Regions from separate parts of the Ensifer sp. NM-2 genome, predicted to be linked through region 1. Evidence: riboswitches for the same ligand, from Rfam matches in the RefSeq annotation. Region 1 holds a riboswitch; each other region holds the start of a gene.

Region 1 (7,303 bases):
CATCTTCCGCGGTGCGCTCGACTGCGGCGCAAGCACGATCAACGAAGAAATGAAGATGGCGGCGGTCCGCGCCATTGCCGGCCTTGCCCGCGAGGAGCCGTCCGACGTGGCCGCCCGCGCCTATTCCGGCGAGACGCCGGTCTTCGGTCCCGATTACCTGATCCCCTCGCCCTTCGACCAACGCCTGATCCTCCGGATTGCGCCGGCGGTTGCCAAGGCTGCCGAGGAAAGCGGCGTCGCCACCCGCCCGATCCAGGACTACGACGCCTATCTCGACAAGCTGAACCGCTTCGTCTTCCGCTCGGGCTTCATCATGAAGCCGGTCTTTGCCGCCGCCAAGAATGCGCAGAAGAACCGCGTGATCTTCGCCGAAGGTGAAGACGAGCGCGTGCTGCGCGCCGCCCAGGTGCTGCTGGAGGAAGGCACGGCCCGCCCGATCCTGATCGGTCGTCCGCAGATCATCGAGACGCGCCTGCGTCGCTACGGCCTGCGCATTCGTCCGGATATCGATTTCGAGGTGGTCAACCCCGAGGGCGACCCGCGCTACCGCGACTACGTCGAGGACTATTTCGCCCTCGTCGGCCGTCTCGGTGTCATTCCGGAAGCTGCCCGCACGATCGTCCGCACCAACACCACCGTCATTGGGGCGCTTGCCGTCAAGCGCGGCGAAGCCGATGCGCTAATCTGCGGTGTCGAAGGGCGTTACAGCAAGCACCTGCGCGACGTCTCGCAGATCATCGGCAAGCGCGACGGCGTGCTCGATTTCTCGGCCCTCAGCCTGCTGATCTCGCAGCGTGGCGCCACGTTCTTCACCGACACCTATGTCAGCTACTGCCCGAGTGCCGAAGAAATCGCCCAGACCACCGTCATGGCGGCGCAGGAGATCCGGCGCTTCGGCATCACGCCACATGCCGCCCTGGTCTCGCATTCGAACTTCGGCTCGCGCGATTCCGAGAGTGCCACCAAGATGCGCCAGGCGCTTCAGCTTGTGCGCGAACTCGCGCCCGATCTGGAAGTCGATGGCGAAATGCACGGCGATTCGGCCATCTCCGAAGTGCTGCGTCAGCGCGTCATGCCCGACAGCACGCTCTCGGGCGAAGCCAACCTGTTGGTCTTCCCGAACCTGGATGCTGCCAACATCACGCTTGGCGTCGTCAAGACGATGACGGACAGCCTGCATGTCGGACCGATCCTGCTCGGCTCAGCACTGCCGGCGCACATCCTGTCGCCGTCCGTGACCTCGCGTGGCGTCGTCAACATGGCGGCACTCGCCGTCGTTGAAGCCAGCCATCCGGGCTAGCGACGCCCTCGTTTTTAAGGGCCGCCGCACCCGGCGGCCCTGTGATGCTGCCGCGACCCTGGGCAACAACCATTGTTTGCAAGGGTCGACAATCCACAGCAAATCGGCTGTCGGTTCTGGACAAAAGGTGAACCCCCAACCATTGTGGGGTTTAGCGCAAAAATCGGTGTTGTGGCATGACTGAACAACAGGCTGTCCTCGACATGCTGGAAATTCTGGAATGCGGAGGCTGTGTCGAGCCGGCCCATTTCTTTACGTTGATGCGCCGTACCTTTCGCATCGCTCATCTCCTATATCTTGAAGCTGAGCCCTATGCCGACGAGCTCAAGATCTGCCGGTTGCACCACACGTTCGGTGCCTACGCGGCCGAGCTTTATCTGACGCGGGAGCTCTACCGTATCGACCCGATCCTCAAGCTGGCGCTCGGTGGCGTCAGGCCTGTCGAATGGACGACGGCGCGCCACCGCTTTCCCGAATGCGAGCCATTGTTCAAGACGGCCGAAGAGATCGGCCTTTCCAGTGAAGGCGTCGCCCTGCCGCTGCCCTCGCCGGCCGGCCGCACCGCCTTGCTGGCCATCAACGTCAATATGTCGGCCGCGGAGTGGTCGATCTATCGGCGCAACCACTTGCGCGACTTCCAGCTCGCCGCCAACCTGTTTCATGCCGGCATGCTTGAAAACGCCGCCATGACAGGGGGGCTGAACACGCGCGATACGCGCCTCACAGGTCGCGAAACCGAGGTTCTCACCTGGTCGGCGGCCGGCAAGAGCTATTGGGAAATTGCCACCATTCTCGGCATTTCCGAACGCACCGTGCGTTTCTTCATGACCAATGCCCGCCGAAAGCTCAATGTTGTCTCCAACACGCAGGCCGTGGCCCAGGCCGTTCGCCATGCACTGATCCCGACGGTTTGACCCACCCTCAAGACGCTCCTCCTTCGCTCATCTGAAAACCCGTCTATATTTAGTGGGAAAAAACGGTTTCCGGAACTGTCGGTAGTGACAGTTTCGCCCCTGCCTGAGGACTGACAGCATCACGCCATCCCCCAAAACAAGGATGGAGAAGAAGATGATCAGGATCCTCAACGGCAGGACACGCGGACAGCACCCACAGTCCATCGACGAGATGTTCAAGCTGCGCAAGCGCGTCTTCCACGATTTCCTGAAATGGGACGTGCAGACCGATGGGGAATGGGAGATCGACAATTACGACAAGTCGAATCCGCTCTATATTCTGTCCTATTCGCCGGAGACGGGAAAACTGCGCGGATCGCTGAGATTGCTGCCGACGCTCGGCCCCAACATGCTGGACGATACGTTCCCGATCCTGCTTGGCGACAACCCTGAGATCCGCAGCGCCTCGATCTGGGAATCGAGCCGCTTCTGCATCGACCCGGAGATTTCTCAGGACCGCGCCTCCAACCAGGTGACCGTCGCCGCCGCAGAACTGATGTGCGGTGTCGGCGAACTCGGGCTGGCCTCCGGCATCAGCCATATCGTCACGGTGACCGATGTCTTCCTCGAGCGGATGTTCCGCCGCATGGGTTGCCCCGGCGAGCGCATCGCTGACCCGCACCGGATCGGCTCGGTCTATGCCGTAGCGGTCGCCTGGGAAGTGACGCCGTCGCTGCTCAGCGCCATGAAGGCCGTAGCGGCGATCGAAGGCACGGTTCTTGAACGGCCGATGTCGCTGGAGACGGCACGCGCCGCCTGATCTCTAACGCTCCTTCCGTTCCTCCCACCGGACGGAGCTGTTAACGCAATGCGAGGCTTGTCGTTGCACCGGCGGCGACAAGCCTTATGATAGGGCTGAAACAGGAAGTGCCGACAGCGACCGAACCCGGACAACAAGGGTGGCGCCGTGCGGTTGCAGGAATGGACGTTCGCCCGTGTTCCGGAACATGAAAACCCTAGCCGCGGCGACCTTGCCGCTGCTTCTGGTTCTTGCCGATCAGGCGCTGGCCTCCAGCGTGTGCGACCGCCTGAACACTCGGCTCGCCGAACTGCCCGCCGCCATCGAAACTACGGCCGATACCCGCGATTATGCGAGCGCGATTTCCCGACAGAACATCGAATTGCGCCGGGCGCGCAACGATCGCCGACGCGCCGGCTGCGGCACAGGCAGCGTCGTCGTCTTCAACGGCGGCGACCCGGATATCTGCACAGACATCAACAGTCTGATCGCCGAGATGGAAGACAATCTGCGCATCCTCAAATCGGAGCGCCAGCAGCTGATGTCAGGCGATGGAGACGATACGCGCCGGCGCATCCTCGCCGCCCTCGAGATCAACGGTTGCTATGGTGGCAGCGAGGAATTTGCGACCGCCGACCCGGACGAGCCGGAAACGTACCGCAACATCCTGCGCGATCTGCCGCCGGACGAAAGCTACGGACCAATGCTGCGGGACGGCGAAATGGGCACCTACCCGCCGGAAAGCGGCGTCTATTCCGGCACGCTTCGCACCATGTGCGTGCGCACTTGCGATGGCGCCTTCTTCCCGATCTCGTCCGAGGCAAGCCCTGTGGACTTCGCCCGCGACGAGCAGGCCTGCCGCGCCCGCTGCCCGGGTGCCGAAACAGAACTATTTTTCCACGACCTGGCGACCGAGGAGAGCGACCAGATGGTCTCCGCCTCGACGGGACGCCCCTATAAAGAACTGCCAAACGCCTTTGCCTATCGGACGCGCGGCGTCGGCAAGCCGGGCATTTGCGGTTGCCAGATTCCAAAGATCGCGACGACGCCCAAGGCTTCCAGTGGCAACACTGGCAACAGCGAATCGTCGATCATCGTCATCGAGGGCAAGAAGGAAGCGGCCGCCCCTACCGCCAAGGCGGCTGCGGAGGAGCGCCCCTACGATCCCGCCAAGAGCAAGGTGCGGGTCATCGGGCCGACGTTCCTTCCCCAGGAGGAAACGTCGATCGACCTTCGCCATCCGAAGGGTCCGGGCTACCAGCCGGTTCAGAGCAACTGATCGCAGCGTCTGCCTTTCGGCAGGTTCCCCAGCCTTCCTCGAACACCAGCTCCTCCAGCGGCAGCCGCTGGCGCCAGCCCTTAACCGCAAGTTCCGGCTCCTGGTAAAGGCGATCGACATATCCGAGGCAAAGCCAGGCGACGATCACGACATGATCGGGAATGCCGAGGATCGCCTTGATCTCATTTTCATGAAAGATACTGACCCAGCCGACACCAACGCCTTCGGCGCGCGCCGCAAGCCAGAGGTTCTGCACGGCACAGACGGTGGAATAGAGATCCATCTGCGGGTTATGGGTGCGCCCGAGAACGACCGCTCCACCGCGCGTGCGGTCGCAGGTGACGCAGATGCTCAAGGGTGCCTTGCGGATCCCCTCCAGCTTCAGGGAGCGGTATTTCGCTTGGCGGTCGCCATCGAACATCAATGCCGCTTCGTCGTTGGCGCGGGAAAAGGCCTGCCATACCCGCTCGCGGGTTTCGGCCTGCCGGACCACGACGAAATTCCACGGTTGCATGAAACCCACCGATGGCGCCCGGTGCGCAGCATTGAGCAGGCGCATCACCACATCGTCAGGCAAGGGTTCGGCCAGGAACTGATCCCGCACGTCCCGGCGCGTTTCGATGGCTCGATAGACGGCTTCGCGCTCGTCGGATGAAAAGGCCTCTGCAGCCGCAAGGCCGCCATTAGCGTCAGTCAGCATCGTTCGATCCCCAACAATGCACAACCTTCCGCCGTCCGCGCGGATATCGGTCTATCTTGCCAGGCCGGTCTTCTGACTTCGGATCAACCGGCCGCCTCACCTTCCCAGATCACATGAAGATCCAGTGGCAAGATCTTGAGCAAGCTCAAAATCCCTAGAGGCAGTCGTCCCCGTCACAGCGTTGGGCACGTTCCGGAATAACACCGGATTCCCGATTCTCCCGCGTTGCGGGCACCTGACGGCGTCATAAGGGCACAGCCCACAGGGAATGACAAGCAAGTCCGGCGTCGCTTGCCGGTCACTCCACAGGGCCTCGCGACAGCGTCAGATGTCAGAGCGGCGCGACCGGATGCGGCGAGCCGTCATAGCCGCCCCACACCGACTGGTCGAAGCAGATGACCGACCCCGTCATCAGGCCGGACTCATCCGACGAGAGATAGGCGCAGGCACGCGCGACTTCCTTGGGGTCGACAAGCCGACCGAAGGGTTGGCTGGCGGCCGCCTTTTCGAGCCAGTCGTCTGCCGCCCCATGAAATTCGCGCTGGATGCGGTCTTCCCCTTCGGACGCCATCCAGCCGATATTGAGGCCATTGACGCGAATGCGGTTGCGCAGCAGCGCATAGGAGGTGTTCTTGGTCAGCGTCTCCAGCGCCCCCTTCGACGAGCAATAGGCGGCGATAAACGGCTGACCGGCCATCGCCGACATCGAGCCAATATTGACGATGGTGCCCTGCGTGCCCTCCCGCCGCATCAGCTTTACCGCTTCCTGCATCAGGAAGAACGGTGCGCGCACATTGACAGCGAACATCCGGTCGAACAGTTCGGGGCTGGTGTCCAGGATGGTGCCGCGATCGGTGATCGCCGCCGCATTGACCAGCGCATCGACGCGCCCGAATGTGGCGTCGCAGGCGCTGACGACCTTGCGCGCGTCCTCGACCTTTTCGAGGTCTGCCTCGACATAAAGTACCTGCGCGCCGGTTGCCTTGCGGATCTGCTCGGCCTTCGCTTCGCCCTTGGCAACGTTGCGTCCACAGATGACGACACCTTTAGCCCCACGTTCCGCAAACAGGTTGGCGATCGTTGCGCCCAGCCCCTGCGTCCCGCCGGTGACGATGGCGATCTTGCCGTCGAGACGGCCATATTGCTCGGTCATGAAAGTCCTCCCAGAATTGAAAGTGAGATGAAAACAGGGCGACCGGCCCCCGCCGCAGAACGCCGGGGACCGGAAAGATCGATTCTGCCGTTCAGCTCAGCTTGCGCTGTGCCTGCTCGCCAAGCGCGCTTCTGAAATCCGCATCGCTCCACCTGCCTGCCAGCGCCTCATGCATCAGTTGCGCCTGGGTCTTCGGCGCGAGACCGCCCAGCGGCGGATCGCGATCGAGATTGGTCGGGAAGGAATAGCCCTCGGCACAGGACGCAATCGCATTGGCCGCCTCATCGGCCGAAAGCGTGCCGGATGCCACGAGTGCGGTCAGCGCCGGGTAGAGGGCTGCACTCATCCTGGCGCGATCGACGGTCTCCATCGCCCTCCCGAAGGCCGAGGAGACCTGGAGCAGGTTGGCGACGCGCTTGATATCAGTCGAATGATTGCTGCCGGCCGCATGGAAGAGAGCCGGGTTGAAGAAGACGACATCGCCCTTTTCCAACGGCAGCTGCACGTGATGCTGGTCGAAATAGGCCCGGAACTCCGGACGTTTCAACGCGAGATAGCCGGGCACGTAGGTCTGGCTATAGGGAAGGAAAAGCGTTGGACCGCTCTCGATCGGCATGTCGCAATGGGCAACGGCACCTTGCAACGTCAGCACCGGCGACAGCCTGTGCACATGAACAGGATACTGCTCGATGACATCAGAGGTCTGGAATCCCAGATGATAGTCGCGATGGGCCGCCTGCGACGCGCCGCCGGGATTGACGCGATTGACCTGCGCCGTCAGCTGGTAGTTCGGACCAAGCCAGGCTTCGCTGACGAGCGCGATGATGGCGTTGGCGTAATAGGCGGCAAAGTTCTCAGGGCTTTTCAGGCAGTGTTTTTCGAGCGAATTCCAGATCCTGTCGTTAGCGCCGGGCTTGGCAAAGTGGTCGCCGCCGCCACTGTTGGTGCGGTGTTGCTCGTCGATGATGGCGTCAAAGATGCCGCTGGCCGCATCGATGACTGATGTGTCGGCATAGGCGTGCTTGAACACCGCCACCCCGGGCCCGGTTGCCAGCACCTCGCAGATTTCGGCCAGGGCAGCGCGGCGCCCCTCGGTCGTGGCGCAGGCGGCAACCAGGCTGGCGCTGTCATAGATCAGCACATTTTTCTCGCAGGCGAGCGCGTGTGGATAATCAGCAA
Region 2 (7,303 bases), 170 kb from region 1:
GGCAAGGTCGCAGGCCAGGCGAAGGGGCGGGAATATCAGGCACTGAAGCCGAAGCTGCTCGGGGCGGTGATGGAAAGCTTCGAGCAGATTTCGGCCGGTGCCGATCTCGTGGTCGTCGAGGGGGCGGGGTCACCTGCCGAAATCAACTTGAGAGCAGGCGACATCGCCAATATGGGTTTTGCGACCCGCGCCGATGTCCCCGTTGTGCTCGTTGGCGACATCGATCGCGGCGGCGTCATCGCCTCGTTGGTCGGCACCCATGCGATCCTGCCCGACGAGGACCGGCGCATGGTGACGGGCTATTTGATCAACAAGTTCCGTGGGGACGTCACGCTGTTCGACGACGGCATCGCCGCGGTCGGCCGCTACACCGGCTGGCCCTGTTTCGGCGTAGTGCCGTGGCTGAAGGCGGCCGGGCGGCTGCCGGCAGAGGATTCGGTCGTGCTCGAAAAGCTGGCCCGCGGCGAGGGGCGGGCGCTCAAGGTTGCCGTTCCGGTGTTGTCGAGAATTGCCAATTTCGACGACCTCGATCCGCTCGCCGCCGAGCCGGAGGTCGATCTCGTCTTCGTCAAACCGGGCAGCCCGATCCCCGCCGATGCCGCTCTCGTCGTCATCCCTGGGTCGAAATCGACCATCGGCGATCTCAAGGATTTCAGGGCGCAGGGTTGGGATGAGGACCTCAAGCGCCATGTGCGGCGCGGTGGCCGGGTGATCGGCATCTGCGGCGGCTACCAGATGCTGGGCGCGCGCGTCACCGACCCTCTCGGCATCGAGGGCAACGAGCGGGAAATCAAGGGACTTGGGCTGCTCGACGTCGAAACGGAAATGGCGCCGGAAAAGACCCTGCGCAACAGCCGTGCCTGGTCGCTGGAACACGACGTGCCGCTCGAAGGCTATGAAATCCATCTCGGCCGCACCACGGGTCCTGACTGCGACCGCCCTTCGATCCGCATCGACGATCGCGCCGATGGCGCCCTTTCGGCCGACGGACGGGTGATGGGAACCTACCTGCATGGGTTGTTTTCCAGCGATGCCTACCGTGCTGCCCTGCTCAAAAGCTTCGGCATCGAAGGCGGCATCGGCAACTACCGCCAGTCGGTCGATGCGGCGCTCGATGACGTCGCCGCGGAGCTCGAGGCGGTGCTTGACCCGACGTGGCTCCATCAACTGCTCGGCAATTGAGGCCCGCCCGCAGCATTTGCAGCACGCGCGCGGGGCGTTAAGATGCGTCGCGGACTGCGTGCCGCAGGCGCCGACACATGCAGACTTCTGACCACGGGATGACCGGCGCAACAGGCGGTTTGCAATGAGTGACGACGAGCGGCGTGCGCATTGGGATGCTGCCTATGCCTCCAAGGACGAGGCGGGCGTCAGCTGGTTCGAAGGCACGCCCGAGGTGTCGCTGCGGCTCATTCACGAGTACGGGCGGGGCTTGCCGGCATCGCTGATCGATATCGGCGGCGGTGCGTCTAGATTGGTCGATCGGCTGCTGGAGGAGGGCGGATGGTCGGTCGCGGTGCTTGACCTGTCTCCAACCGCGCTTGGCGCCGCACGAGCCCGGCTCGGCGCGCGCGGCGAAGCGGTAGAGTGGATCGCCGCCGACGTGACCGACTGGTCGCCTTCGCGGCAATACGATATCTGGCACGACCGCGCCGCGTTTCACTTCCTGACCGGTGCGGCAGAGCGCGCGGCCTATGTCGAACGTCTTTGTGCTGCCGTGAAGCCTTCCGGACACGCCATCATCGCCACCTTTGCGCCGGATGGGCCGAACCGCTGCAGCGGTTTGCCGGTGATGCGCTACGACCCGGCGGCGCTTGCCGAAGTAATCGGGCCGTCCTTCCGGCTGGTCGAAGCGATCAGGCACCAGCATAAGACGCCATGGAATTCAGTGCAGGCTTTTCAGTTCAGCGCGCTGCAGCGGGTACGGTAGCGGTAGCATGGGCGAGCGCAAGGGGCTAGCGGACCTGCGAGAACGTGAACGCCCTGTCGCCGTGGTACCATATGAATTCGTTTTCCTTGCCGCTAAGTCCTCCGGGATTTCGCAGCACCATTCCGCAGAGGTTCGTTGTCTTGAGCCACAGGAAGCAAACCTCGTCCCTGTCAAACTTGACCTCGACATCGGTCATGCGACCAGCGCCGATGGAAGCCCAGCCTCCTGTCAGAGTGGCCACGCCCCCGGTTGAAATGACAGCCTCATGTTCCTCGCCCGAGTCCAGCATGCGTCCATGCAGCCGATGCCCCAGGAATAGTGAGCGGGCTTCGTCGGCTTCCAGTCTGTTCCTGCCTACGAAGTCGGCGTTCATCAAGGTCTCAGGCACGCCGGCCAGGCGCAGTCCCCGGTAGAAGAGCTCGCTATCCGCCAGCTTTGCCAGATCCATGGGCGGGCTGGTCGAGATGGTGGCGGCAGTGCCACCGCGTGCGAGGCGAAGCGCGTTGAAACGAGTGATCGCTGCCTGCGCTTCCGTGTTCCGGCCGAGGTGCGCGTAAGCGGAGGCGAGAAGAAGGAAAGAACCGTCATCCTGAGGATTGAGTTCGATGCTGCGCTTCACCGCAGCCACCGACGCCTCGAAATCCTCCAGGCTGAACTGCGTCAGTCCAAGAACGTAAATGAAGAAGGACGGAGAGTGCGGATCGAGGCGCATGGCCGTACGGATATAGGGCAGGGCCTCCGCTGGGCGGCCGGCGGAGGTCAGCACGAAGGCCGTCAGCGCGTAGCTCCAGGAATCGCCGGGTTCGAGCGCGATCGCTTCCTTGAGTTCGGCGAGCGCATCGGCATGCTGCCAGGCCGCTTCGGACAGGAGAGCGGCCGCCTGATAGGCGAGCGCTGTTTTGTGTTTCTGCGCGGTCCTTAGAAATTGTAGCGCCTTGGCTCTAGCTTCGATCCGCGAGATATCAAGCCGATAATGCCAACGCCACAGGTAGACGCGCGCGTAGACCATGGCGGCGGCGGCATAGGCTCGTCCATAGGCAGGATCGAGCGCAATCGCCTGCTCGAAAAAAGGCACTGCCTTTGCAAAATCTTCGGGGGTCGTGCGCCGGTGATGCTCCCAGCCGCGCAGGAACGCATCGAAGGCCGCCGGGACCGTCGTTTCCTTGCGTCCGAAGGCCATCTGCTCGTCAGGATTCAACCGAAGCGCAAGCGCGTCGGCAATGCCGCGCATCACTTCGTCCTGCAGCGCAAAGACATCGGAAAGTGAACCGTCGAACTTGCCGGCCCAAACGTGGCCGCCGCTGAGAGAATCTATGAGCTGAACATTGATCCGTAGCTGTTCTCCGGCACGCTGCACACTGCCTTCGAGGACGTATCGGACACCGAGTTCCTTGGACACCTGCCTGGGTGTCACCGCCCTGCCCTTGTAGGTGAAGGTCGAGTTACGCGCGATAACGAACAAGCCGGATACCTGAGCCAGCTCGGTGACAAGGCCATCGGTCATGCCATCGGCGAAATACTCCTGCCTGGGATCGTCGCTCACGTTGGCAAACGGAAGCACCGCGATCGACGGCTTGTCCGGCGCGGTCAGATTCGGTGGTTGTATCTGGACCGTTTCCACAGGCGACTCCCAGGGCCGCCACCAGGCCACGCCGGCAGCAGCGCCGAGCACGACAGCAGACGTAACGAGTGCCGCCCAGCGCTTCGCGTGGCGCCCAGCGACCTTTACGCTGCCGGGGCGGGCTTCGTTCAGCCCCAGCCGGTAAGTCCGCACCGGCTTTTCGATATGCTTCAGGCGTTGTTCGCCGAGAAAGACGAAGCCGACATCGAGGTGCTTCTCGACCTGGTCGTAGGCGGTGCCGGAGATGATGATCCCACCCGGTTCGGCGAGGCTCTGCAGGCGCTCGGCAATGATCACTCCATCGCCGTGAATGTCGTCGCCTTCAACGATGACGTCGCCAAGATTGATGCCGATGCGGAATTCCAGTCGACCCTGATCGGAGCCGCGGCTTTCGGATTTCGCGCGCTGAACCTCCACCGCACAACGGACCGCCTCGACGACACTCTGGAACTCGACCAATAACCCGTCGCCCATGGTCTTGATCAACCGCCCGCGATGTGCGGCAATCCTTTGTTCGAACAGGCCGTGCAGATCGGCCTGAAAGCGGGCACACGTACCCTCTTCGTCGGCTTGGGTGAGCAGTCCATAGCCGGAAACGTCGGCAATCATCACGGCGGTGAGCCTGCGTTCCATCTGCCTTCCGGATAATCGAAACGACTTTCGGCTACTCTATCGCAATATCTGACGTTGCTAAAATAAAGTTCAGTTGCCGTGGAGCGTCCGCTCCGACGTCGACTACAGCGCCGCGCGTCTTACTGGACGCGCAAAGGTCGCTGTAACACTTTGAATTGCTGCATGTTTTTATCCTTAGGTCGAATACCATCTAAGGATAAAAACATGCAGGAGTGGCCTTTGCGGCCTGCTGCCGGCAAATTGTCGCGCGCCGCATCTCGACGGGTGGCGTGTCGCACGCGTCGATTGACTTTGCGGCGCCCGCTTCCTAATCATCTGACGTTGGATGGTTTCCCCGGATCGTGGCGATGCGGGGGAATAATTGGGAATGTGACGGATGGACCCAAATCGGGCATCCTTATCGCAGCCGACCCCGCGACTGTAGAACGGTCAGGGTTCGCCATCGGGCTGATAGCCGGCTTCCTTTCGATTGCATGGGGCAATCGAAGGCGGTTTGGAATTCAGCCGGAAAAGCCACTGGCGTGGCTTCGTGATCAGCCGGGTTGGACGCCTCTTCTTCTACGAATCGTCCGCCTTTCACGAAACCAGAAAACGCCGGGAAGGTGAGGCGGGCCGTTCGGGCCCAAGCATCGGTCTTCGCGTGATCACGCGGGGCGCGATGTGGTGGGCTCGTGACGCCGTGAGCCAGGAGACCTGCCGTCCGACAGGGGCATTCCGCCCGAAGGGAAGCCCGCTTCCCACGCCATCACGGAGGTTGTCTTGGCTCATCGATCGTTTCCCGAACGCGCCGTCGGCGCGGTGAAATCCTGTTGCCGCTCGAATTCGCGACCAAGCGCGTGAGGCTGCAACGCACATGAGCATTTCCCATGCCGGGCCGGTTCTGGTCCTCGGCGGTGCCCGTTCCGGCAAATCCAGCTTTTCCGAAAGGCTCGTCGAAGCCTCCGGGCTCGGCATGCACTATGTCGCGACCGGCCGTGCCTGGGACGACGAGATGCGCGAGCGCATCGACCATCACCGGGCAAGGCGCGGCGAAGGCTGGACGACGCATGAAGAGCCGCTCGACCTCGTTTCGCTGCTGACGCGCATCGATGACGAGAACCGCGTGGTGCTCGTCGACTGCCTGACGCTGTGGGTCACCAACCTGATGATGGAAGGGCGCGACATGGCGGCAGAGTTCGCGGCCCTTGCCGCTTTCCTGCCGGAGGCGCGGGCGCGCCTCATCCTTGTTTCCAACGAAGTCGGCCTCGGCATCGTGCCCGAGAACCGCATGGTCCGCGATTTCCGCGACCATGCCGGCCGGCTTCACCAGATCGTTGCGGAGAAATCCGCGGAAGTTTACTTTGTCGCGGCCGGATTGCCGCTGAAAATGAAGGGTTGATCCATGACCACTGCCAGAGCCAACCAGGGCAAGATCCCGGCGACCGTCATCACCGGCTTCCTCGGTGCCGGCAAGACGACGATGATCCGCAATCTGCTGCAGAACGCCGATGGCAAGCGCATTGCGCTCATCATCAACGAGTTCGGCGATCTCGGCGTCGACGGCGACGTGCTGAAGGGCTGCGGCGCAGAAGCCTGCTCGGAAGACGATATCATTGAGCTTACCAATGGCTGCATCTGCTGCACGGTTGCCGATGATTTCATCCCGACCATGACCAAGCTGCTCGAGCGCGAAAATCGTCCTGACCATATCATCATTGAAACCTCGGGCCTCGCTTTGCCGCAGCCGCTGATCGCCGCCTTCAACTGGCCTGATATCCGCAGCGAAGTCACCGTCGATGGCGTCGTCACCGTGGTCGACAGTGCCGCCGTTGCCGCCGGCCGTTTTGCCGACGACCATGACAAGGTCGATGCGTTGCGTGTCGAGGACGACAATCTCGACCACGAAAGCCCGATCGAGGAACTGTTCGAGGACCAGTTGACCGCCGCCGACCTGATCGTGCTCAACAAGACCGATCTGATCGACGCCTCCGGCCTCAAGGCCGTGCGCGACGAGGTCGCTTCGCGCACTAACCGCAAGCCAACAATGATCGAGGCGAAGAACGGCGAAGTTGCCGCTGCCATCCTGCTCGGCCTCGGCGTCGGCACGGAAAGCGATATCGCCAACCGCAAGTCTCACCACGAGATGGAACATGAGGCCGGCGAGGAGCACTCTCATGACGAGTTCGACAGCTTCGTCGTCGAGCTCGGCGCGATTGCCGATCCGGCAGGTTTCATCGATCGCCTCAAGGGCGTGATATCAGAGCATGACGTGCTGCGCCTCAAGGGCTTTGCCGACGTGCCCGGCAAGCCGATGCGCCTGCTGATCCAGGCCGTTGGCGCCCGCATCGACCAGTATTACGACCGTGCCTGGGCGGCTGGCGAGAAGCGCGGTACGCGCCTCGTCGTCATCGGCCTGCACGACATGGACGAAGCTGCGGTGCGCGCCGCCATCACCGCACTCGCCTAACTCCTTGAAGCAACGCAATTCCAGGAAAGCCATTTCACGCTTTTCCTGGAATTGCTCGAACGGACAGAAACATGCATCTGCTTCTCGCCCAGAAAGGAACGATCGCCGACGGCAACGAGGCGATCGACCTGGGGCAAACGCCGGCCGACGTGCTTTTCCTGTCGGCCGCCGACACCGAGCTTTCGTCGATCGCGGCGGCCCATGGCCGGCGCGACGGGGAGCTGAGCCTGCGCATCGCCAGCCTGATGAACCTGATGCACCCGATGTCGGTCGACACCTATGTCGAGCGCACGGCAAGGCATGCAAAACTCATCGTGGTCAGGCCGCTCGGTGGCGCCAGCTATTTCCGTTATGTGCTGGAAGCATTGCATGCCGCCGCCGTCACCCACCGCTTCCAGATCGCGGTGCTGCCCGGCGACGACAAGCCCGATCCCGGCCTCGAGCCGTTTTCGACCGTTGAGGCCGACGACCGCCAGCGCCTCTGGGCCTATTTCACCGAGGGCGGCGCTGACAATGCCGGCCTGTTCCTCGACTACGCCGAGGCGTTGATCTCAGACGCGGAAAAGCCGCAGCCGGCAAAACCGCTGCTCAAGGCCGGCATCTGGTGGCCGGGCGCGGGCGTCATCGGCGTCAGCGAATGGAAGGCACGTGTCCAAGAGCGGATGGTCGCGGG
Region 3 (7,303 bases), on a different contig from region 1:
GGCTTCACGCCTGTGACAGTACACATGGAGCTGCAGATATCGGACCGACAAGGGACAGCGACAGCAATAGAAGCACCCTCTGATATACAGCCATAAGTCTCTATACATTCGCCACCGTCTCAAGCACAGTCGGCTCGGGGACTGGGATTTACGATCAATTAACTGTAGAGTCGGCAATCTCACTGAATGGCAAAGCGGTATATCTCCACCTTACGGATGATTCTGCGCCTCGCGACCCTCCTGGGTCTGGCTTTCGCGGCGGTGAACGCACGCGCCGGCGAACTGGAGCCCTGGAAGTCGAAGTCCAACGCCATCATCGTCGACGCTTATGAAATGAACAGCATCGACTGGGAGACAATGCTTTCCGACAAGCGTATCTCCGGCTTCATCGCCAAGGCCTCCGACGGCCTGCCGGAAAGCTTCTCCTGCACCGGCGATCATGGCGGCGACACTGTCGCCCACTGCAAGACGATGTGGCGCAAATACGCCGTCAGCCGCGAGCTCTACCAGACACGGCGGATGATCGCCCGCTCCCATGGGCTGCTGTGGGGCGCCTATCATCTTGCCCGCCCCGGCAACCCGGTCGATCAGGCCAACCATTTTCTCGATTATGCGAGCCCGCGCGACGACGAGTTGATGGTGCTCGATCTCGAAGGCATCGACCCGGACAAATTCATGTCGCTCGAAGACGCGGCGATCTTTGCCGGACATATCAAGACCCGCACCGGCCGCTACCCGATGCTCTACACCAATCATGTCACGGCCAAATACATCGCGGCCAACCGCGCGAAGCACCGACTGCTGTCGCGACTACCCCTGTGGTATGCCCGCTACAAGCCGGATATCCGCAATGTGTTTCCGATCGGCAACTGGGACAGCTATGCGCTGTGGCAATTCTCGTCAGGGATCAATTGCGGCAAACGCCGCTGTCCCTATCGTGTGCCCGGTACACTTGACGACATCGACGTCAATGTCGCGGCTATGAGCAGCGCCACCTTGCGACCGATCTGGGCCGGCGGCGCCCTGTTGCCGGAAAAGGCACTGCCGCTCGTTCTCATTGCCAGAGCCGACGACGGGGTCGGCGCCGCCAGCGCTGCCCAGGCGACGGCGAAAATCGAAAGCCAGCCGTTGCTTATCAGCCGCGCCGAAGCTGCCAGCGCCGCCGGCGAAGGCGTCGACATGATGGCGACCGGGTCGATCGATTTCGGTCGGCACGACCGCGCCGTGCGGCTGGCGGCCGCGGCCAGCCGCTGACGGGTCGGTCGCGGAAAGAACACGCTCCCCGCGACCATCAAGCATTGTCAGGCTTCGATCTGTACATCTCCAAGCGGCCGCGAGCAGCAGGCGAGGATGTAGCCCTCATCGATTTCGTCGTCGAGAATACCTCCGTTGTGGTTCATCTCGACCTCGCCGGCGACTTTCATCACCCGGCACGTACCGCAGATGCCGCCTTCACAGGCCGCACCGATCCTGACGCCGTTGGCCCGCGCCGCCTGCAGGATCGTCTGGCCGGGCTTGGCCTCGATCTCCTTGCCGCTCATGGTGAAGACCACCTTGGCGCCTTGCGCTTCGGCGTCGGCTGCCGCCCCTGCCCTGACTGCTATCTCCTCGGCTGCCGGTGCTGCCGCCGGCTGGAAGCTTTCCTCGTGATAGCGGCTCATGTCGAAACCGGCCGCCTTCAGCAACTCGCGCACGCCGCGCATGAACGGCTCCGGACCGCAGCAAAACACTGTGCGCTCCATGAAGTCGGGTGCAAGCAGCGGCAGCTTGGCGCCGTCGATGCGGCCGCGCAGCCCGTGCCATCCGTGCCTTGACTCATGCCCCTCGACCACGAAGCCGAGGTTTAGCCCGGACATCTGGCGCGCCAGCACTTCCAGTTCCGAGCGGAACAGAAGGTCGTCTGGCCGGCGGGCGCAGGAAATGAAGGTGACGTCGGTCTCGGGAACGTAGTCCGCCATCCAGCGCGTCATCGACATCATCGGCGTGACGCCGGAGCCTGCCGATATGAAGAGATATTTTTCGCCGGGATGGCGCACGAAGCTGAAATCGCCGAGCGGACCGAACGCCTTCAGCCGCATGCCGGGCTTCAGGTGATCGAACATCCAGCGCGTGCCGATGCTATCGGCTTGCGCCTTGACGGTGACGGCGATCGACAACGGCCGGGAGGGCGTCGACGACAGCGTGTAGGTGCGCATGACCGGCTCGTCGGCGACCGGCAGCTCGAGCGTGACGAACTGCCCAGGCAGATAGCGGAACCAGGCCGGCTTTTCCGCCCGGAAGGTAAAGGTCATCACATCGGCGGTCTCGATCACGGCCGATGTGCATTCGAGCATGTTCTGCCTGTCGATCCAGACATGAAGCTCGTCGAAATGATGGAACGAGGATGCCATCTGCATGTCAGGCGACCCGGGAAAGCGGAGCAGCCTCGCCCTGCAGGCGCTGTTCCATGAACTTGCAATACCACTCGACGAACTGCATCACGCCGCCTTCGTGTTCGGGCGAATAGGGGCCTGACTGGTAGGCCGGCGAGCGAATACCAAAGGCGTTCTCCTCGACGATCTGGCGGTCCTGATCGTTGGTCTCGGTCCAGACATGCGTCAGTTGCTCGAGATTGTAGTCGACGCCTTCAACCGCGTCCTTGTTGACCAGCCACTTGGTCGTCACCTGCGTCAGCTCCGGGCCGAGCGGCAGGACGCGGAAGGTGATGGCGTGGTCGGCCAGCACATGGTTCCAGGTCGAGGGATAATGGAAGAGCAGGAGCGTGCCGATATGCTTCTGGCTAACGTCTGCCGACAGTTGCCGCCGCACGGCGCGGGCGCCGGACATGGTGTAGCTCTCGGCGTCGTCGATCAACGGCATGCGCGCCGAGCGGAACTGGCCGGTCTCGGACATCCGGAACTCGCTCGGCAGTCCGGCTGCTTCGCATTTCGCCCAATGCGCGGCAATGACGGGATCATCCTTGGCGCCCTGCACACCGGTCGCCGTCGGCGCTTCGGGATAGGTGCGGCAAAGTTCGGGGTGGTTGGCGGCACAATGGTAGCACTCCCGGTTGTTTTCCCAGACGAGTTTCCAGTTGCCCTTTTCGATGATCGTGCTTTCGAAGGCGACCTTGGTTTCACCCAGGCGGTGCGGCGCAAGATAGGGCGCGACCATGTCGCGGAACGGGCCGAAATCCATCGGCTGCTCGGACAGGTTGATGAAGATGTAACCGCCGACGGTCTCGCAGTGGATCGGCTTCAGGCCGTGGGCCGCCTTGTCGAAATCCTCGCCCATCTGGCGGGCAAAGAGCAGCGCGCCGTCGAGCTCATAGGTCCATTGGTGATAGGGACAGACGAGCTTGGCCGAAGAGCCCTTGTGCTGCGCGCAGACGCGAGAACCGCGATGACGGCAGGAATTGTGCAGGGCGCGGATCGTGCCCTGTCGGTCGCGAACGATAATGACAGGATAATCGCCGACCTGGACGGTGAAATAGTTACCGGCACGCGGGATCTCGCAGTCGTGGCCGATGAACAACCAGTCCTTGTACCAGATGCTTTCGAGATCCTGCCTGTAGTAGTCGGGGTCGATGTAGAAGGCCCGGTCGAGGCTGTAGCCGTCGCGTCGACCCTTCAGCTTGCGGAGCATATCGCCCTTGATGTCCATGTCCTGTCCTCGTTCGCCTTGTTTCGGAGAGGCAGGACTGGAACCCGCACGGGCGCATTGCCTGTGCGATGACGGCTCCGATCCGGCTGCCCGCCGCAACCCGTTACGGTCTGTTCGCGTCAAGGCTGGTTTCCGGGCTCAGGAGCCGTCCGCAAGGACCAGCCCGGCGCCTTCCCGGACGGAACCGTCCAGTGGCTTTGTGCCGTGGCTTTCGCTCCACCACCGTTGCGGGGGCAGCGCCGGGTTTTGACCGGCTTCCCAATTCTCCGCCTTCCCTAAAAGACAGCACCTTGAGTAGGCATATCTAATCGCGGAAGCCATCGTCGTAGCTGCCGATTAACGACATCCGATTCCAGAAAGACGACACAGCACATCAAGCGCACCAAACGCCCTGTGATTGATCATTTTTCATTGTAAACAATAGGATAGCTCAAGGATTGAGCAATTGTCGCTTTTTCCGGCAAGGCTTGCGAGAAAGCGCGGATCCTTCGCCATTTTGCGACATGTCTTCCCGTGACGCGGGGCAAGGCCCACCGACGCGAGTGAAATCTTCCATTAACCATAATGCATTAGCGTCGCCTGACGGAGAAACCGGCCGAACCGGCAAACAGCGCATTGAAGTTCATGGCAAAGCTCAAATACTACGACGCCGCAGCCGAGAAGCTGCCAACGATCGCTCCGAAGACAGCGGTCCACACCGAGTTCCTGCGCACCGGCCGCATAGAAAGGCGTCAATGGTCGCAGCGCGAGCGGCGTTATCTGAGCTATGACGAGGTTGCCGAGCGCACCGCCCACAAGCTGACGACCGCCGGCGAAACGACGCACAAGCGGATGAACGGCTTCCATACCTCGATCCAGTTTCCCAAGATGATCTTCCACCGCACGCTCACCGGTCGGCCGCATCTCGGCTATTGCCATGTCACGGCGGCGAGAACACATCTCGCCCCGTCCAAGGACGTCACCTGGTCGTTCTATTTCGCCAACTTCTTCTGTGACCTCGGCGACGAGAAACACTTCTTCGAACGCATCCAGACCGGCTATTCCCGAATGTACTTCGCCGTTGCCATCGAGCCCGATGCGCCAGAGGGGCAGATGACCATCAATCGCAGCGTTCGCGACAACGGGCTGCTCTTTCGTACCGACGACCCGAAAGTCGCGCTCAAGAACGTGCTGATGCTCGGCGCGCGCGACGAGGCATTGAAGCGCATCATTCGCAGCCTCTGAAGCGCAGACCCGGTTGCCTGAAGAAAATCGTTCTGTTTTCACCGTGGCTCCTTTAAGGAAGCCTCGGAAAGGGAAACGGAAGCGACATGGCCGAAATCATCGATACACGGACCGAGCCGGAACGGGCGATCGAGCGTGCCTGTGCGGTGCTTGCCGAAGGCGAGCCCGTCGCGATTCCGACCGAGACGGTCTACGGCCTGGCAGCGGACGCCACCAATCCCGATGCGATCAGCCGTATTTATGAGATGAAGGGGCGTCCACGCTTCAACCCACTGATATCGCATGTGTCAGACATGGCGATGGCTGAAGCCCATGTGACATTCGATTCGTTGTCGCGGCGCCTGGCCGAAGCGTTCTGGCCCGGCCCGCTGACGTTGATCCTGCCCCAGCGCACAACAAGCACCGTGCACGCGCTTGCCTCGGCCGGCCTCGACACGCTCGGCATCCGCATGCCTGATGGCTTTTCACGTCGGGTGATTGCCCGCTTCGGCCGCCCGCTCGCCGCACCGAGCGCCAATACGTCGGGCAAGATCAGTCCCACAAGCGCTGCCCATGTGGAAGCCGATCTCGGGCCGCGCCTCAAGCTCATTCTCGACGCCGGCTCTGCGGAGATCGGGCTTGAATCGACGATCATCAAGGTCGAGGACGGCGCGCTGCGCCTGCTGCGTCCGGGCGGTCTCGACGTCTTCGAAATCGAAAGGCTGACCGGCCTTACCGTCTCGAGGCCGCAGAGCGCCGGAGCGACTATCGAGGCCCCGGGCATGCTCGCCTCGCACTACGCGCCGGGCGCAGCTGTCCGGCTCGACGCCGCCGACGTGCGTCCGGGAGAAGCGCTGATCCGGTTCGGCAATGCGTCGCTCCCCGGCGAAGAGCACGCCGCGATCGTACTCGACCTCAGCCCGGCAGGCAGCCTGCGCGAGGCAGCTGCCAATCTTTTCGACTATATGAAGAGGGCGGATGCCAGCGGCTCCGCAACCATCGCCTTCGGCCCCATCCCTTCGGAAGGGTTGGGAGAGGCGATCCTCGACCGGCTGCAGCGTGCTGCCGCCCCCAGAGACTGACCGACAGGCACTTTTACAGCGCCGTGCGTCAAATATGACGCGCAAAGGACGCTGTAACGCTCTAAACCCGCTGCATAATTTTGTCCTTAATTCGATTCCGATTTAAGGAATTATGCAGTAGCGCCGTCGGGCGCATTTGCGAAGGCAGGGCCATGACGACGACGCTCCCCTCTCCCGAACTGATCGCCTCCTTCATCGACATCGTCGGCAGCGCCAATGCCTTGACGAACCCGGCGGACCTCGCGCCCTACCTCATCGAATCCCGCGGGCTCTACAAGGGCACCACCCCGATGGTGCTTCGCCCCGGTTCGGTCGAGGAGGTGTCGCGCATCATGAAGCTTGCAAGCGCGACCCGAACGGCAATCGTTCCGCAAGGCGGTAACACCGGCCATGTGGCGGGTCAGATCCCGCGCGAGGGCAAGGCCGATATCGTCCTGTCGCTGCAGAGGCTGAACCGGATTCGCGACATCGACCCCGTCGGCAATGTCATCGTTGCCGACGCCGGCTGCATCCTTGCCGATATCCAGAAGGCGGCCGATGATAACGATCGACTGTTTCCGCTGTCGCTCGGGTCGGAAGGCTCGGCCCGCATCGGCGGCAACCTCTCGACCAATGCCGGCGGCACCGCAGTGTTAGCCTATGGCAACATGCGCCAGCTTTGCCTCGGCCTCGAAGTGGTTCTGCCGACCGGCGAGATCTGGGACGGGCTGCGCCGGCTGAAGAAAGACAATACCGGCTACGACCTGCGCGACCTGTTCATCGGCGCCGAAGGTACGCTCGGCGTGATCACCGGCGCGGTGCTCAGGATGTTTCCGAAGCCCCTTGGCCATCAGGTGGCCTTTGCCGGCGTCGGCAGCGTCGAACATGCGCTGGCCCTCTTCGACAAGGCCTCGAGCCTCTGCGGCACTGCGCTCACCGGCTTCGAACTGATGCCGCGCCTCGGCGTCGAGTTCACGACAAAGCATATTCCAGGCGTGCGCGACCCGATGGAAACCGTTCACCCGTGGTATGTACTCATCGACATTTCCACCTCCGATTCCGCCGAGAGTGCCGAACGCATGGTGCACGAACTGCTGGAGCAGGGCATCGTCGCCGACCTGGTCGAGAACGCAGTGATTGCGACCAGCGAAGAACAGCGCAAGGCGCTGTGGCACATGCGCGAAAGCATGTCGCCAGCGCAGAAGCCGGAAGGCGGCTCGATCAAGCACGACGTTTCCGTCCCCGTATCGAGCATCCCCGCCTTCATGAAGGAGGCCGATACGGCCGTCATGCAGGCGATGCCGGGCGCACGCATCTGCTCATTCGGCCATATGGGCGATGGCAACATTCACTACAACATCTCGCAGCCCCTCGGCGCCGACAAACAGGCATTCCTC
Region 4 (7,303 bases), on a different contig from region 1:
TGTCATGCCGTGGGGACGGTCGACCTATCAGATAGGCGGCAATCGCACCGTGTCCATGCCGCTGGCTTACGCGCGACGCTTCAAAATGGCAATAAAAGCCATGCCGCCGACAAGCCCGGTGATGACGCCGATCGGCATATCCTCGGGCGCCATGACGACGCGGGAAAAGAGGTCCGCCCAGATCAGCACCAGCGCCCCGACGAAGGCCGAAAGCGGGATGACCCGGACATTGTCGCTGCCGGCAAACAGCCGCACGAAATGCGGCACCATCAGGCCGACAAAGCCGATCGCGCCGGAAAAAGCGACCATGACCCCGGTCAGAAGTGCGGTGACGACGAAGAGGACGAGGCGGAACCGGCGAACGGGAATGCCGAGCGTCGTTGCCGTCTCGTCGCCCATGGCAAGCGCATTGATCTCGCGCGCCCTCAGCACGAGGTAGCCGAGGCAGGCTGTCAGCACCACCGCGGGATAGACAAGATGCGGCCATTGCGCGAGCCCGAGACCGCCGAGCATCCAGAAAATCACCGTATGCACCGCCCTTGGATCCCCGAGGAAAATCATCAGGTTGCCGACAGACGTCAAGGTGAAGGCAACGGCCACGCCTGATAGCACCAGCCGGTCGGCATTGGTGCCGAGCACCCTTGTCACGAGCGCAACAAGTGCGGTCGCAGCCAGCGCGCCGGCAAAGGCAAACAGCGGCACCGTGGCAAGGCCGAGAATGAGTCCGGTGTGCAGTAGCGCGATGATCGCGCCGAGCGCGCCGCCGGAGGACACACCGAGCAGATGCGGATCGGCAAGCGGATTGCGGGTAACCGCCTGCAGCACGGCGCCGGTCAAGGCCAGCCCGGCTCCAACCAGCCCGGCAAGCACGACACGCGGCAGGCGCACGTCCCAGACAATGCTTTCGCGCCCCGCCGACCAGACGACGTCGACGCTGCCGGGCGACAGCTTCGAGGCGATGATCGACCAGACGGTCGAGACCGGGATGGGCGCTGAACCCCATGAGACGGCGGCAGTGATCGTCAGGCACAGCAACAGCAGCGCCGCGAGAATGGCGGTCGTGGTTTTCACAGTCCGTCCCTGGTCAATTATTGGAATGGAAAGGCGGGAGCATGCGAAACGGCATGCTCCCGCAGGCCGCCTCGGTTACATCGCCTGCCCGTGAAAGGCCCTGGCAAGGCGCGCAATGGCATCGATGTTGCGTGGACCCGGTGTCGCCTCGACATAATCGAGCACGACGAAGCGGTCATTCCTGACGGCATCGATGTTCTTGAAGGCGGGGTTGCTCTTCATGAAGGCGATCTTCTGCTCGGCGGTGACCTCGCCATAGTTGACGATCACCACCACCTCAGGGTTCTTGTCGATCACCGGCTCCCAGGAAATCTCGGTCCAGCTCTTCTCGATGTCGTCCATGACGTTGACGCCGCCCGCCGCCTCGATCATTGCCGTCGGGATACCGAACCGGCCTGACGTGAACGGCTTCTCCTCGCCGGAATCATAGACGAAGACGCGGGTCGGGCGTTCGATGCCGCCGGTGTCTGCAGTGATCTTGTCGAGATCGCGGCGATAACCGTCGACCAGCGCCTGCGCCCGATCCTCGACGCCGAAGATGCGGCCGAGATTGAGGATATCGACGAACATGTCGTCCATGACAGGCTTGCCCTTGGCCATGACGTGAATGCAGGATTCGGTCAGCTCATAGACGTTGATCTTGAAGGGTTCGAGCGTTTCCGGCGTCACCTCGCCCCCGACCTTCATGCCGTAGTTCCAGCCGGCGAAGTAGAAGTCGGCGTCGGCATTGAGCAGCACTTCCTTGGTCGGATATTTTTCCGAAAGCTCCGGCAGCGCCTTGACGCCTTCGCGCAGCTTTTCGTCCAGCGTCTTCCAGCCGGATACGCCGGTATAGCCGACCATGCGGTCCTGCAATTTCAGAGCCAGCATCATTTCAGTGAGGTTGACGTCGTTGGAAACGGCGCGCTTCGGTGCTGAATCGAAGGTCACCTCGCGGTTGCAGCTCTTGACGGTCACGGGATAGGCGAGCGCCGGCGTTGCCGCCAGAACCAGCAGGGCAAAGGCGGAATGGGCAATGAAGGTCTTCATGAAATCAGTTCCTGTCGAGCAAGTGAAAAGGAAAAGCGTGCGCCGCTCGAAACGGCATTGTTGTGGGCAGTGGCGGTGACGCCGAAGGCGGCGGAAAGCGCTTGTGGGTTGAGCACGTCTTCGGGCGGGCCGAAGGCCGTCATGCGTCCCTCCGTCAGGATCGCCACATCGGTCGCGAACTCGGCTGCCAGGTTGATGTCGTGCAGCGTGGTGACGATCGTCAGCTGCAGCGTCTGCAACAACTCGAGAATTTCGAGCTGGTGGCGGATATCGAGATGGTTTGTCGGCTCGTCGAGAATGATGATGCGCGGCTGCTGGGCAAGCGCCCGGGCGATCAGCACCCGCTGCTTCTCGCCGCCCGAAAGCGTCGCGAATTGCCGCCCGGCAAGGTGGGTGAGATCGAGATGCTCGAGCGCGTGCGCAACCGTCTCGCGGTCCCTCGCGGTCCAGCCGCTCATGCCCTCACGCCGGGGGATGCGGCCCATCATCACCACGTCGCGCACGCTGAAGGGAAAGTCGCTCGGCATTTCCTGCAGCACGACGGCAATGATCTTTGCCGCCTCGCGCGCCGTCATCGCCCAGATGTCGACGCCATCGACCTCGATTGCGCCCGCTATCGGCTGGGCCGAGCGATAGAGGCAGCGCAGCAGCGAGGTCTTGCCGGCACCGTTCGGCCCGAGAATGGCAAGCCGGCTGCCGGGCGCAATGGCAAAGTCGATCTCGCGGACCAGCCGCAGGTCCGGGCGCGGTCCCCAATCCAGGGCGTGGACCCGAAGCCCGGCCCCTGTCGCGGTGCAGCTCATCGGCTCGTCCCTCCCCGCGCCATCATTGGAAATGCCAGCCGATGTCTTCGGAGACCAGCATCGCTGCCGGGATGCGCGCCAGCGTCTTGCCGTTGAGCCCGCGCGGCCTCTCGGCCGCCCGCGTCATGCCATCGCCCCTTCCGGCATAGGTGGTCGCGAACGAGACGAGATCATCGATATCCTCCTCGGGCGAGATATCGCCAAAGAGGTAGGTCGCCTTGCCGGTTGCCTGGAAAGCGATGGTGCAAGGCCTGGTACACGCGGCCATGCAGACCGTCCCAGTAATGGAGAAATCCCGGTCGAGCGGCTCGCCGAGCGCGGCAATACTGCGGTTCAGCCGCTGGATCAGATCCGCTCCCGGACGGCATGGGCCGCCGGTGAAACGGCAATCGGTGCAGACCGTTATCGTGTGCTGTCGGGAAACCGGATTGGCCATGTCTCTTCTCCTCCGGATTGGTCCGGAGAGAATGTGGCAACGCGGCATGATGACGGATGACCGTCGCGCAAAAACCAGTTCTTTTCCATCGGAACACCCCGTCCGTTGTGGTTGATCGGTTCGATGGCAGGTCTCCTGGCTCGCGGGTCGCGGCGCATCCACGTCTTCCCGGCTGATCGCCAGTGACATGGTGTGAATGCGCTTTCCGCTCACAGTTGCGGGGGCAGCCACGGTTTCGGCCCCATTTGGGTCGTCCGCTCCGTGTTCCCTTTTCAGCCGCTTCCGCATTGTCGCGGTTGCAGCACCATCAAAGCCTTCGTCGCACACTTCGGCGGAGGTGACAACCGCCGCGACAGCACGGCCTTGGCCTATCAACATGTCGCATTTTTTCATGCGCATTTGTTATGTGATAACATAACATTATTCAACACAAAAATATGTTGACCAACTCGCCCGCACCGACCAACGGGCGTATCCTTCGATGGCGCCTGTGTGGAAAAGGAGATCTGCCATGGCCGCCTATCTGATTGCGGATGTCGAGGTCACCGATGCCGCGGCCTTTGAAGAATACATACGGGAAGTGCCGGCAACGGAGGCGCGCTATGGTGGCCGATATTTGGGGCGCGGTGGCGCTACCCGGGTGCTCGAGGGAGACTGGGAGCCGCACCGGCTCGTCATTGTCGAGTTCCCGGACATGCACTCCTTGCTCGAGTGGTACAACTCGCCGGCGTATCAACGCCTCAAGGCGATCCGAGAGCGCTGCGCCAAGACGCGGATCATGACGCTGGAAGGCGTTGCCACCTAAGCAGTCGGGCCGTCATTGTTCCAGCAGCTTCCGACGTTTACCGCAAAGGTGCGGCATTGGCATATCAACATGCGGCATATTTTCATATTCATCTGTTATGTAATATCATAATACAACACAAGCTAACGAATGATGCCTGCGACGCACATTGGCAGAGCACTTCTCACGCCATCAGGACGATCGATCGCGACTGTCAACCGGACCTATTAATCTGGCATCAGCGTTTGCCGGCGACGGTCATAAGACATTGCTCGACCAACGGACCGGCAACTCTGTGCTGGAAGCGATTTCAAGAGGCGTTGTCAGGCGATACTTCATCTGCCTGGGGTGCCTCATTCCGGTGCGGCGATACGAATGGGACGTGTCCCGACTGGAGCGCCGGTCGCCCGGTCGATGGTGACGGGATCGATCTCCGTTCCGGTCTCGGCGTCGAAGAACCGGGTTACCTCGCCCCCGCCGCGATGCTTGCGTCCCCACGCGCCGATGGCAAACAGAACCGGCAGGAAGTCTTGGCCAGCTTCGGTCAGGACATATTCGTCTCGTGGCGGACGATCGGAATAGCGGCGTTTCTCCAGCAGCCCCTCCTCCGTCAGCGCTGAAAGCCGCCCCGTCAGCATCGTCGGCGCGATACCAAGACTTTTGCGGAAATCATCGAAGCGGGTCAGGCCCGCATGGGCATCTCGCATGATCAGCATGCTCCAGGCATCCCCCACAAGCGCAAGGCTCCTGGCGATCAGGCATGGCTGGCTCGACAGATTTCTCATGTTAGTATCTTTTTGATAGTGACTAACTACTAATTTAATAGTAACTGAATGTTCAGCGATATTCCATGATAAAATGAAAGCACAAGCCGATGAGCAAGACAGAACGCGGCATTGCCCTGGTCACGGGCGCTTCCTCAGGCATTGGGTTGGTGACAGCACGAGCGCTGCGGCACGATGGCTACCGTGTCTTCGGTACCAGCCGAAAGCCGATGCCCGATACCCCGGACGGGATCACGATGCTGATCTGCGATGTAACCGATGACGCATCGGTGCAGACAACCGTCGACGAGGTTCTAAGTCGCGCAGGACGGATTGATCTTCTTGTCAACAATGCCGGGATCGGACTGCTCGGCGGCGCTGAGGAATCCACGACGAAACAGGCGAAAGCCGTCTTCGACGTAAACGTGTTCGGCATCATACGCATGACAAATGCGGTGCTGCCCACGATGAGACGGCAGCATCGAGGACGGATCGTCAACCTCAGCTCCATACTCGGGCTGATCCCCGCCCCCTACAATGCGCTCTACGCATCGACCAAACATGCCATCGAAGGCTATTCGGAGTCTCTTGACCACGAAGTGCGAACGCAAGGCATCCGCATCGTGCTTGTCGAGCCCGGCGTAACCCGCACATCCTTCGAAGAGAACATCACGCGACCGGACCGCCCGCTTGCCGTTTACGACACGGTTCGCGCCGACGCGGAGAGGCTGATGCGCGACATCGTCGCGAAGGGCGATGCACCCGAGGTGGTCGCCGAAGCCGTCGTAAGGGCCGCCAATGCGGCATCGCCCAAACGACGCTACACCGCCGGAAAAGCTGCAGGACAAGTCCGTTTCATGCGTCGCTTCCTGCCCGAGTCCATCGTCGACAAGAACCTTCGGAAGTTCAGCAGACTTCCCGATTGAGCTGTCGCCGCCGCACTGCTGGCGCTGCCGGCTCACCATAGAAACGAAAGTTAGTCTGATGAAATCATTCCTGATCGATCGCTATCTGAAAGGCGGCGCTCTCCGGCTCGGCGAAGGCCCACAGCCGGAGTTGCGTGAGAACGATGTCATGGTTGAGATTCATGCCGCCGGCGTGAACCCCTTGGACAATAAGATCAGGGACGGAGAGTTCAAGGTCATCCTTCCCTACCGCCTTCCACTGGTGCTGGGCAACGATGTAGCGGGCGTGGTGGTCAGGGTCGGGGCCAATGTCCGGCGATTTAAGCCTGGTGACGAGGTCTATGCACGCCCGGCCCAGGATCGCATCGGGACATTTGCAGAGTACATCGCCATGGACGAGGCCGATGTAGCGATGAAGCCGAACAATCTGAGTATGAACGAGGCCGCATCCATTCCGCTTGTTGCCCTGACAGCATGGCAGGTGCTTGTCGAGCGGGCCAACTTGCAAAAGGGACAGAAGGTCCTGATCCATGCCGGCTCCGGTGGTGTGGGCGCGATCGCGATCCAGCTTGCCAAGCATCTTGGGGCATATGTGGCGACGACCACGAGCACACCAAATATCGCTCTTGTGAAAAGTCTCGGCGCAGACGTCGTCGTCGACTACAAGAAGGATGACTTCGAGAAAGTGCTGCAGGGCTATGACGTCGTGCTGAACAGCCTAGGGAGGGAAACGCTGGAGAAATCCCTTGCTGTTCTGAAGCCGGGCGGGAAGCTGATTTCGATTTCCGGTCCGCCCGATCCGGACTTCGCGCGGCAGAACGGTTCTGGCTGGCTGCTTCAACAGGTCATGCGCCTGCTGAGTTTCGGCATCAGGAGAAAATCGAAGCGCCGAAGGATCAGCTACTCCTTCCACTTCATGACGGCCAACGGTGGGCAGCTTGGTCAGATCACCTCCCTGATCGACACAGGTGCCATACGACCGGTAGTGGATCGGGTCTTCCCGTTCGAGAGGACCAACGAGGCGCTGGACTATGTCGAAACGGGGCGTGCCAAGGGGAAAGTCGTCGTCGCTGTGAAGTGACGTCTGGGGTCCGGTCCGATTGCCGTTAGAGGAAGCAACTACCTTTAGGAAGGCGATTAGCGCAGCGGCCAGACGGCGATCAGCGCCGGCACACTGACGATGACAATCACCACCGAAAGCGGCAGGCCGAGGCGCGGATAGTCGCTGAACTTGTAGCCGCCCGGGCCCATGACCAGCGTGTTGCACTGGTGGCCGATCGGGGTCAGGAAATCGCAGCCTGCGCCAATGGCAACCGCCATCAGGAAGGCTTCGGGGCGGTAGCCAAGCGTGGTCGCGAAACTGGCGGCGATCGGCGCCATGACCAGGACGGTCGCGGCATTGTTGAGGAACGGCGTCACTGCCATGGCGGCGAGCAGGATCAGCGTCAGCGCCCCGGCCGGCGGCAGGCCCGCGGCAATCGTGCCGAGCCAGCTGGCGATCACGTCGGTGC

Evidence for each region. Region 1 has a riboswitch for cobalamin ahead of bluB (5,6-dimethylbenzimidazole synthase). Riboswitches for the same ligand answer to the same signal wherever they lie in the genome.
Region 2: another riboswitch for cobalamin. It lies ahead of cobU (bifunctional adenosylcobinamide kinase/adenosylcobinamide-phosphate guanylyltransferase); the one in region 1 lies ahead of bluB (5,6-dimethylbenzimidazole synthase).
Region 3: another riboswitch for cobalamin. It lies ahead of C6558_RS04090 (aromatic ring-hydroxylating dioxygenase subunit alpha); the one in region 1 lies ahead of bluB (5,6-dimethylbenzimidazole synthase).
Region 4: another riboswitch for cobalamin. It lies ahead of C6558_RS09485 (DUF1636 domain-containing protein); the one in region 1 lies ahead of bluB (5,6-dimethylbenzimidazole synthase).

What each region holds. Positions count from the first base shown of each region.
Region 1 covers NZ_PVZR01000009.1:51,349-58,651, forward strand. The annotation lists gene C6558_RS18795 (NADP-dependent malic enzyme) at 1-1,300, shown strand, start outside; gene C6558_RS18800 (LuxR family transcriptional regulator) at 1,477-2,214, shown strand; gene C6558_RS18805 (acyl-homoserine-lactone synthase) at 2,369-3,013, shown strand; gene C6558_RS18810 (DUF2865 domain-containing protein) at 3,201-4,271, shown strand; gene bluB (5,6-dimethylbenzimidazole synthase) at 4,180-4,971, opposite strand; cobalamin riboswitch at 5,016-5,225, opposite strand; gene C6558_RS18820 (SDR family oxidoreductase) at 5,303-6,124, opposite strand; gene C6558_RS18825 (phytanoyl-CoA dioxygenase family protein) at 6,216-7,303, opposite strand, start outside.
Region 2 covers NZ_PVZR01000009.1:219,252-226,554, reverse strand. The annotation lists gene C6558_RS19630 (cobyric acid synthase) at 1-1,182, shown strand, start outside; gene C6558_RS19625 (trans-aconitate 2-methyltransferase) at 1,307-1,930, shown strand; gene C6558_RS19620 (adenylate/guanylate cyclase domain-containing protein) at 1,956-4,184, opposite strand; cobalamin riboswitch at 4,494-4,900, shown strand; gene cobU (bifunctional adenosylcobinamide kinase/adenosylcobinamide-phosphate guanylyltransferase) at 5,038-5,562, shown strand; gene cobW (cobalamin biosynthesis protein CobW) at 5,566-6,630, shown strand; gene cobN (cobaltochelatase subunit CobN) at 6,702-7,303, shown strand, end outside.
Region 3 covers NZ_PVZR01000001.1:838,848-846,150, reverse strand. The annotation lists gene C6558_RS04100 (glycoside hydrolase family 25 protein) at 187-1,254, shown strand; gene C6558_RS04095 (hybrid-cluster NAD(P)-dependent oxidoreductase) at 1,302-2,396, opposite strand; gene C6558_RS04090 (aromatic ring-hydroxylating dioxygenase subunit alpha) at 2,398-3,642, opposite strand; cobalamin riboswitch at 3,748-3,950, opposite strand; gene C6558_RS04085 (DUF6656 family protein) at 4,267-4,866, shown strand; gene C6558_RS04080 (L-threonylcarbamoyladenylate synthase) at 4,953-5,927, shown strand; gene C6558_RS04075 (FAD-binding oxidoreductase) at 6,080-7,303, shown strand, end outside.
Region 4 covers NZ_PVZR01000003.1:428,454-435,756, reverse strand. The annotation lists gene C6558_RS09500 (iron ABC transporter permease) at 67-1,071, opposite strand; gene C6558_RS09495 (ABC transporter substrate-binding protein) at 1,147-2,100, opposite strand; gene C6558_RS09490 (ABC transporter ATP-binding protein) at 2,097-2,903, opposite strand; gene C6558_RS09485 (DUF1636 domain-containing protein) at 2,926-3,339, opposite strand; cobalamin riboswitch at 3,447-3,663, opposite strand; gene C6558_RS09480 (DUF1330 domain-containing protein) at 3,851-4,144, shown strand; partial or broken gene C6558_RS09475 (winged helix-turn-helix transcriptional regulator) at 4,434-4,908, opposite strand; gene C6558_RS09470 (oxidoreductase) at 4,998-5,813, shown strand; gene C6558_RS09465 (NADP-dependent oxidoreductase) at 5,872-6,873, shown strand; gene C6558_RS09460 (SLC13 family permease) at 6,930-7,303, opposite strand, start outside.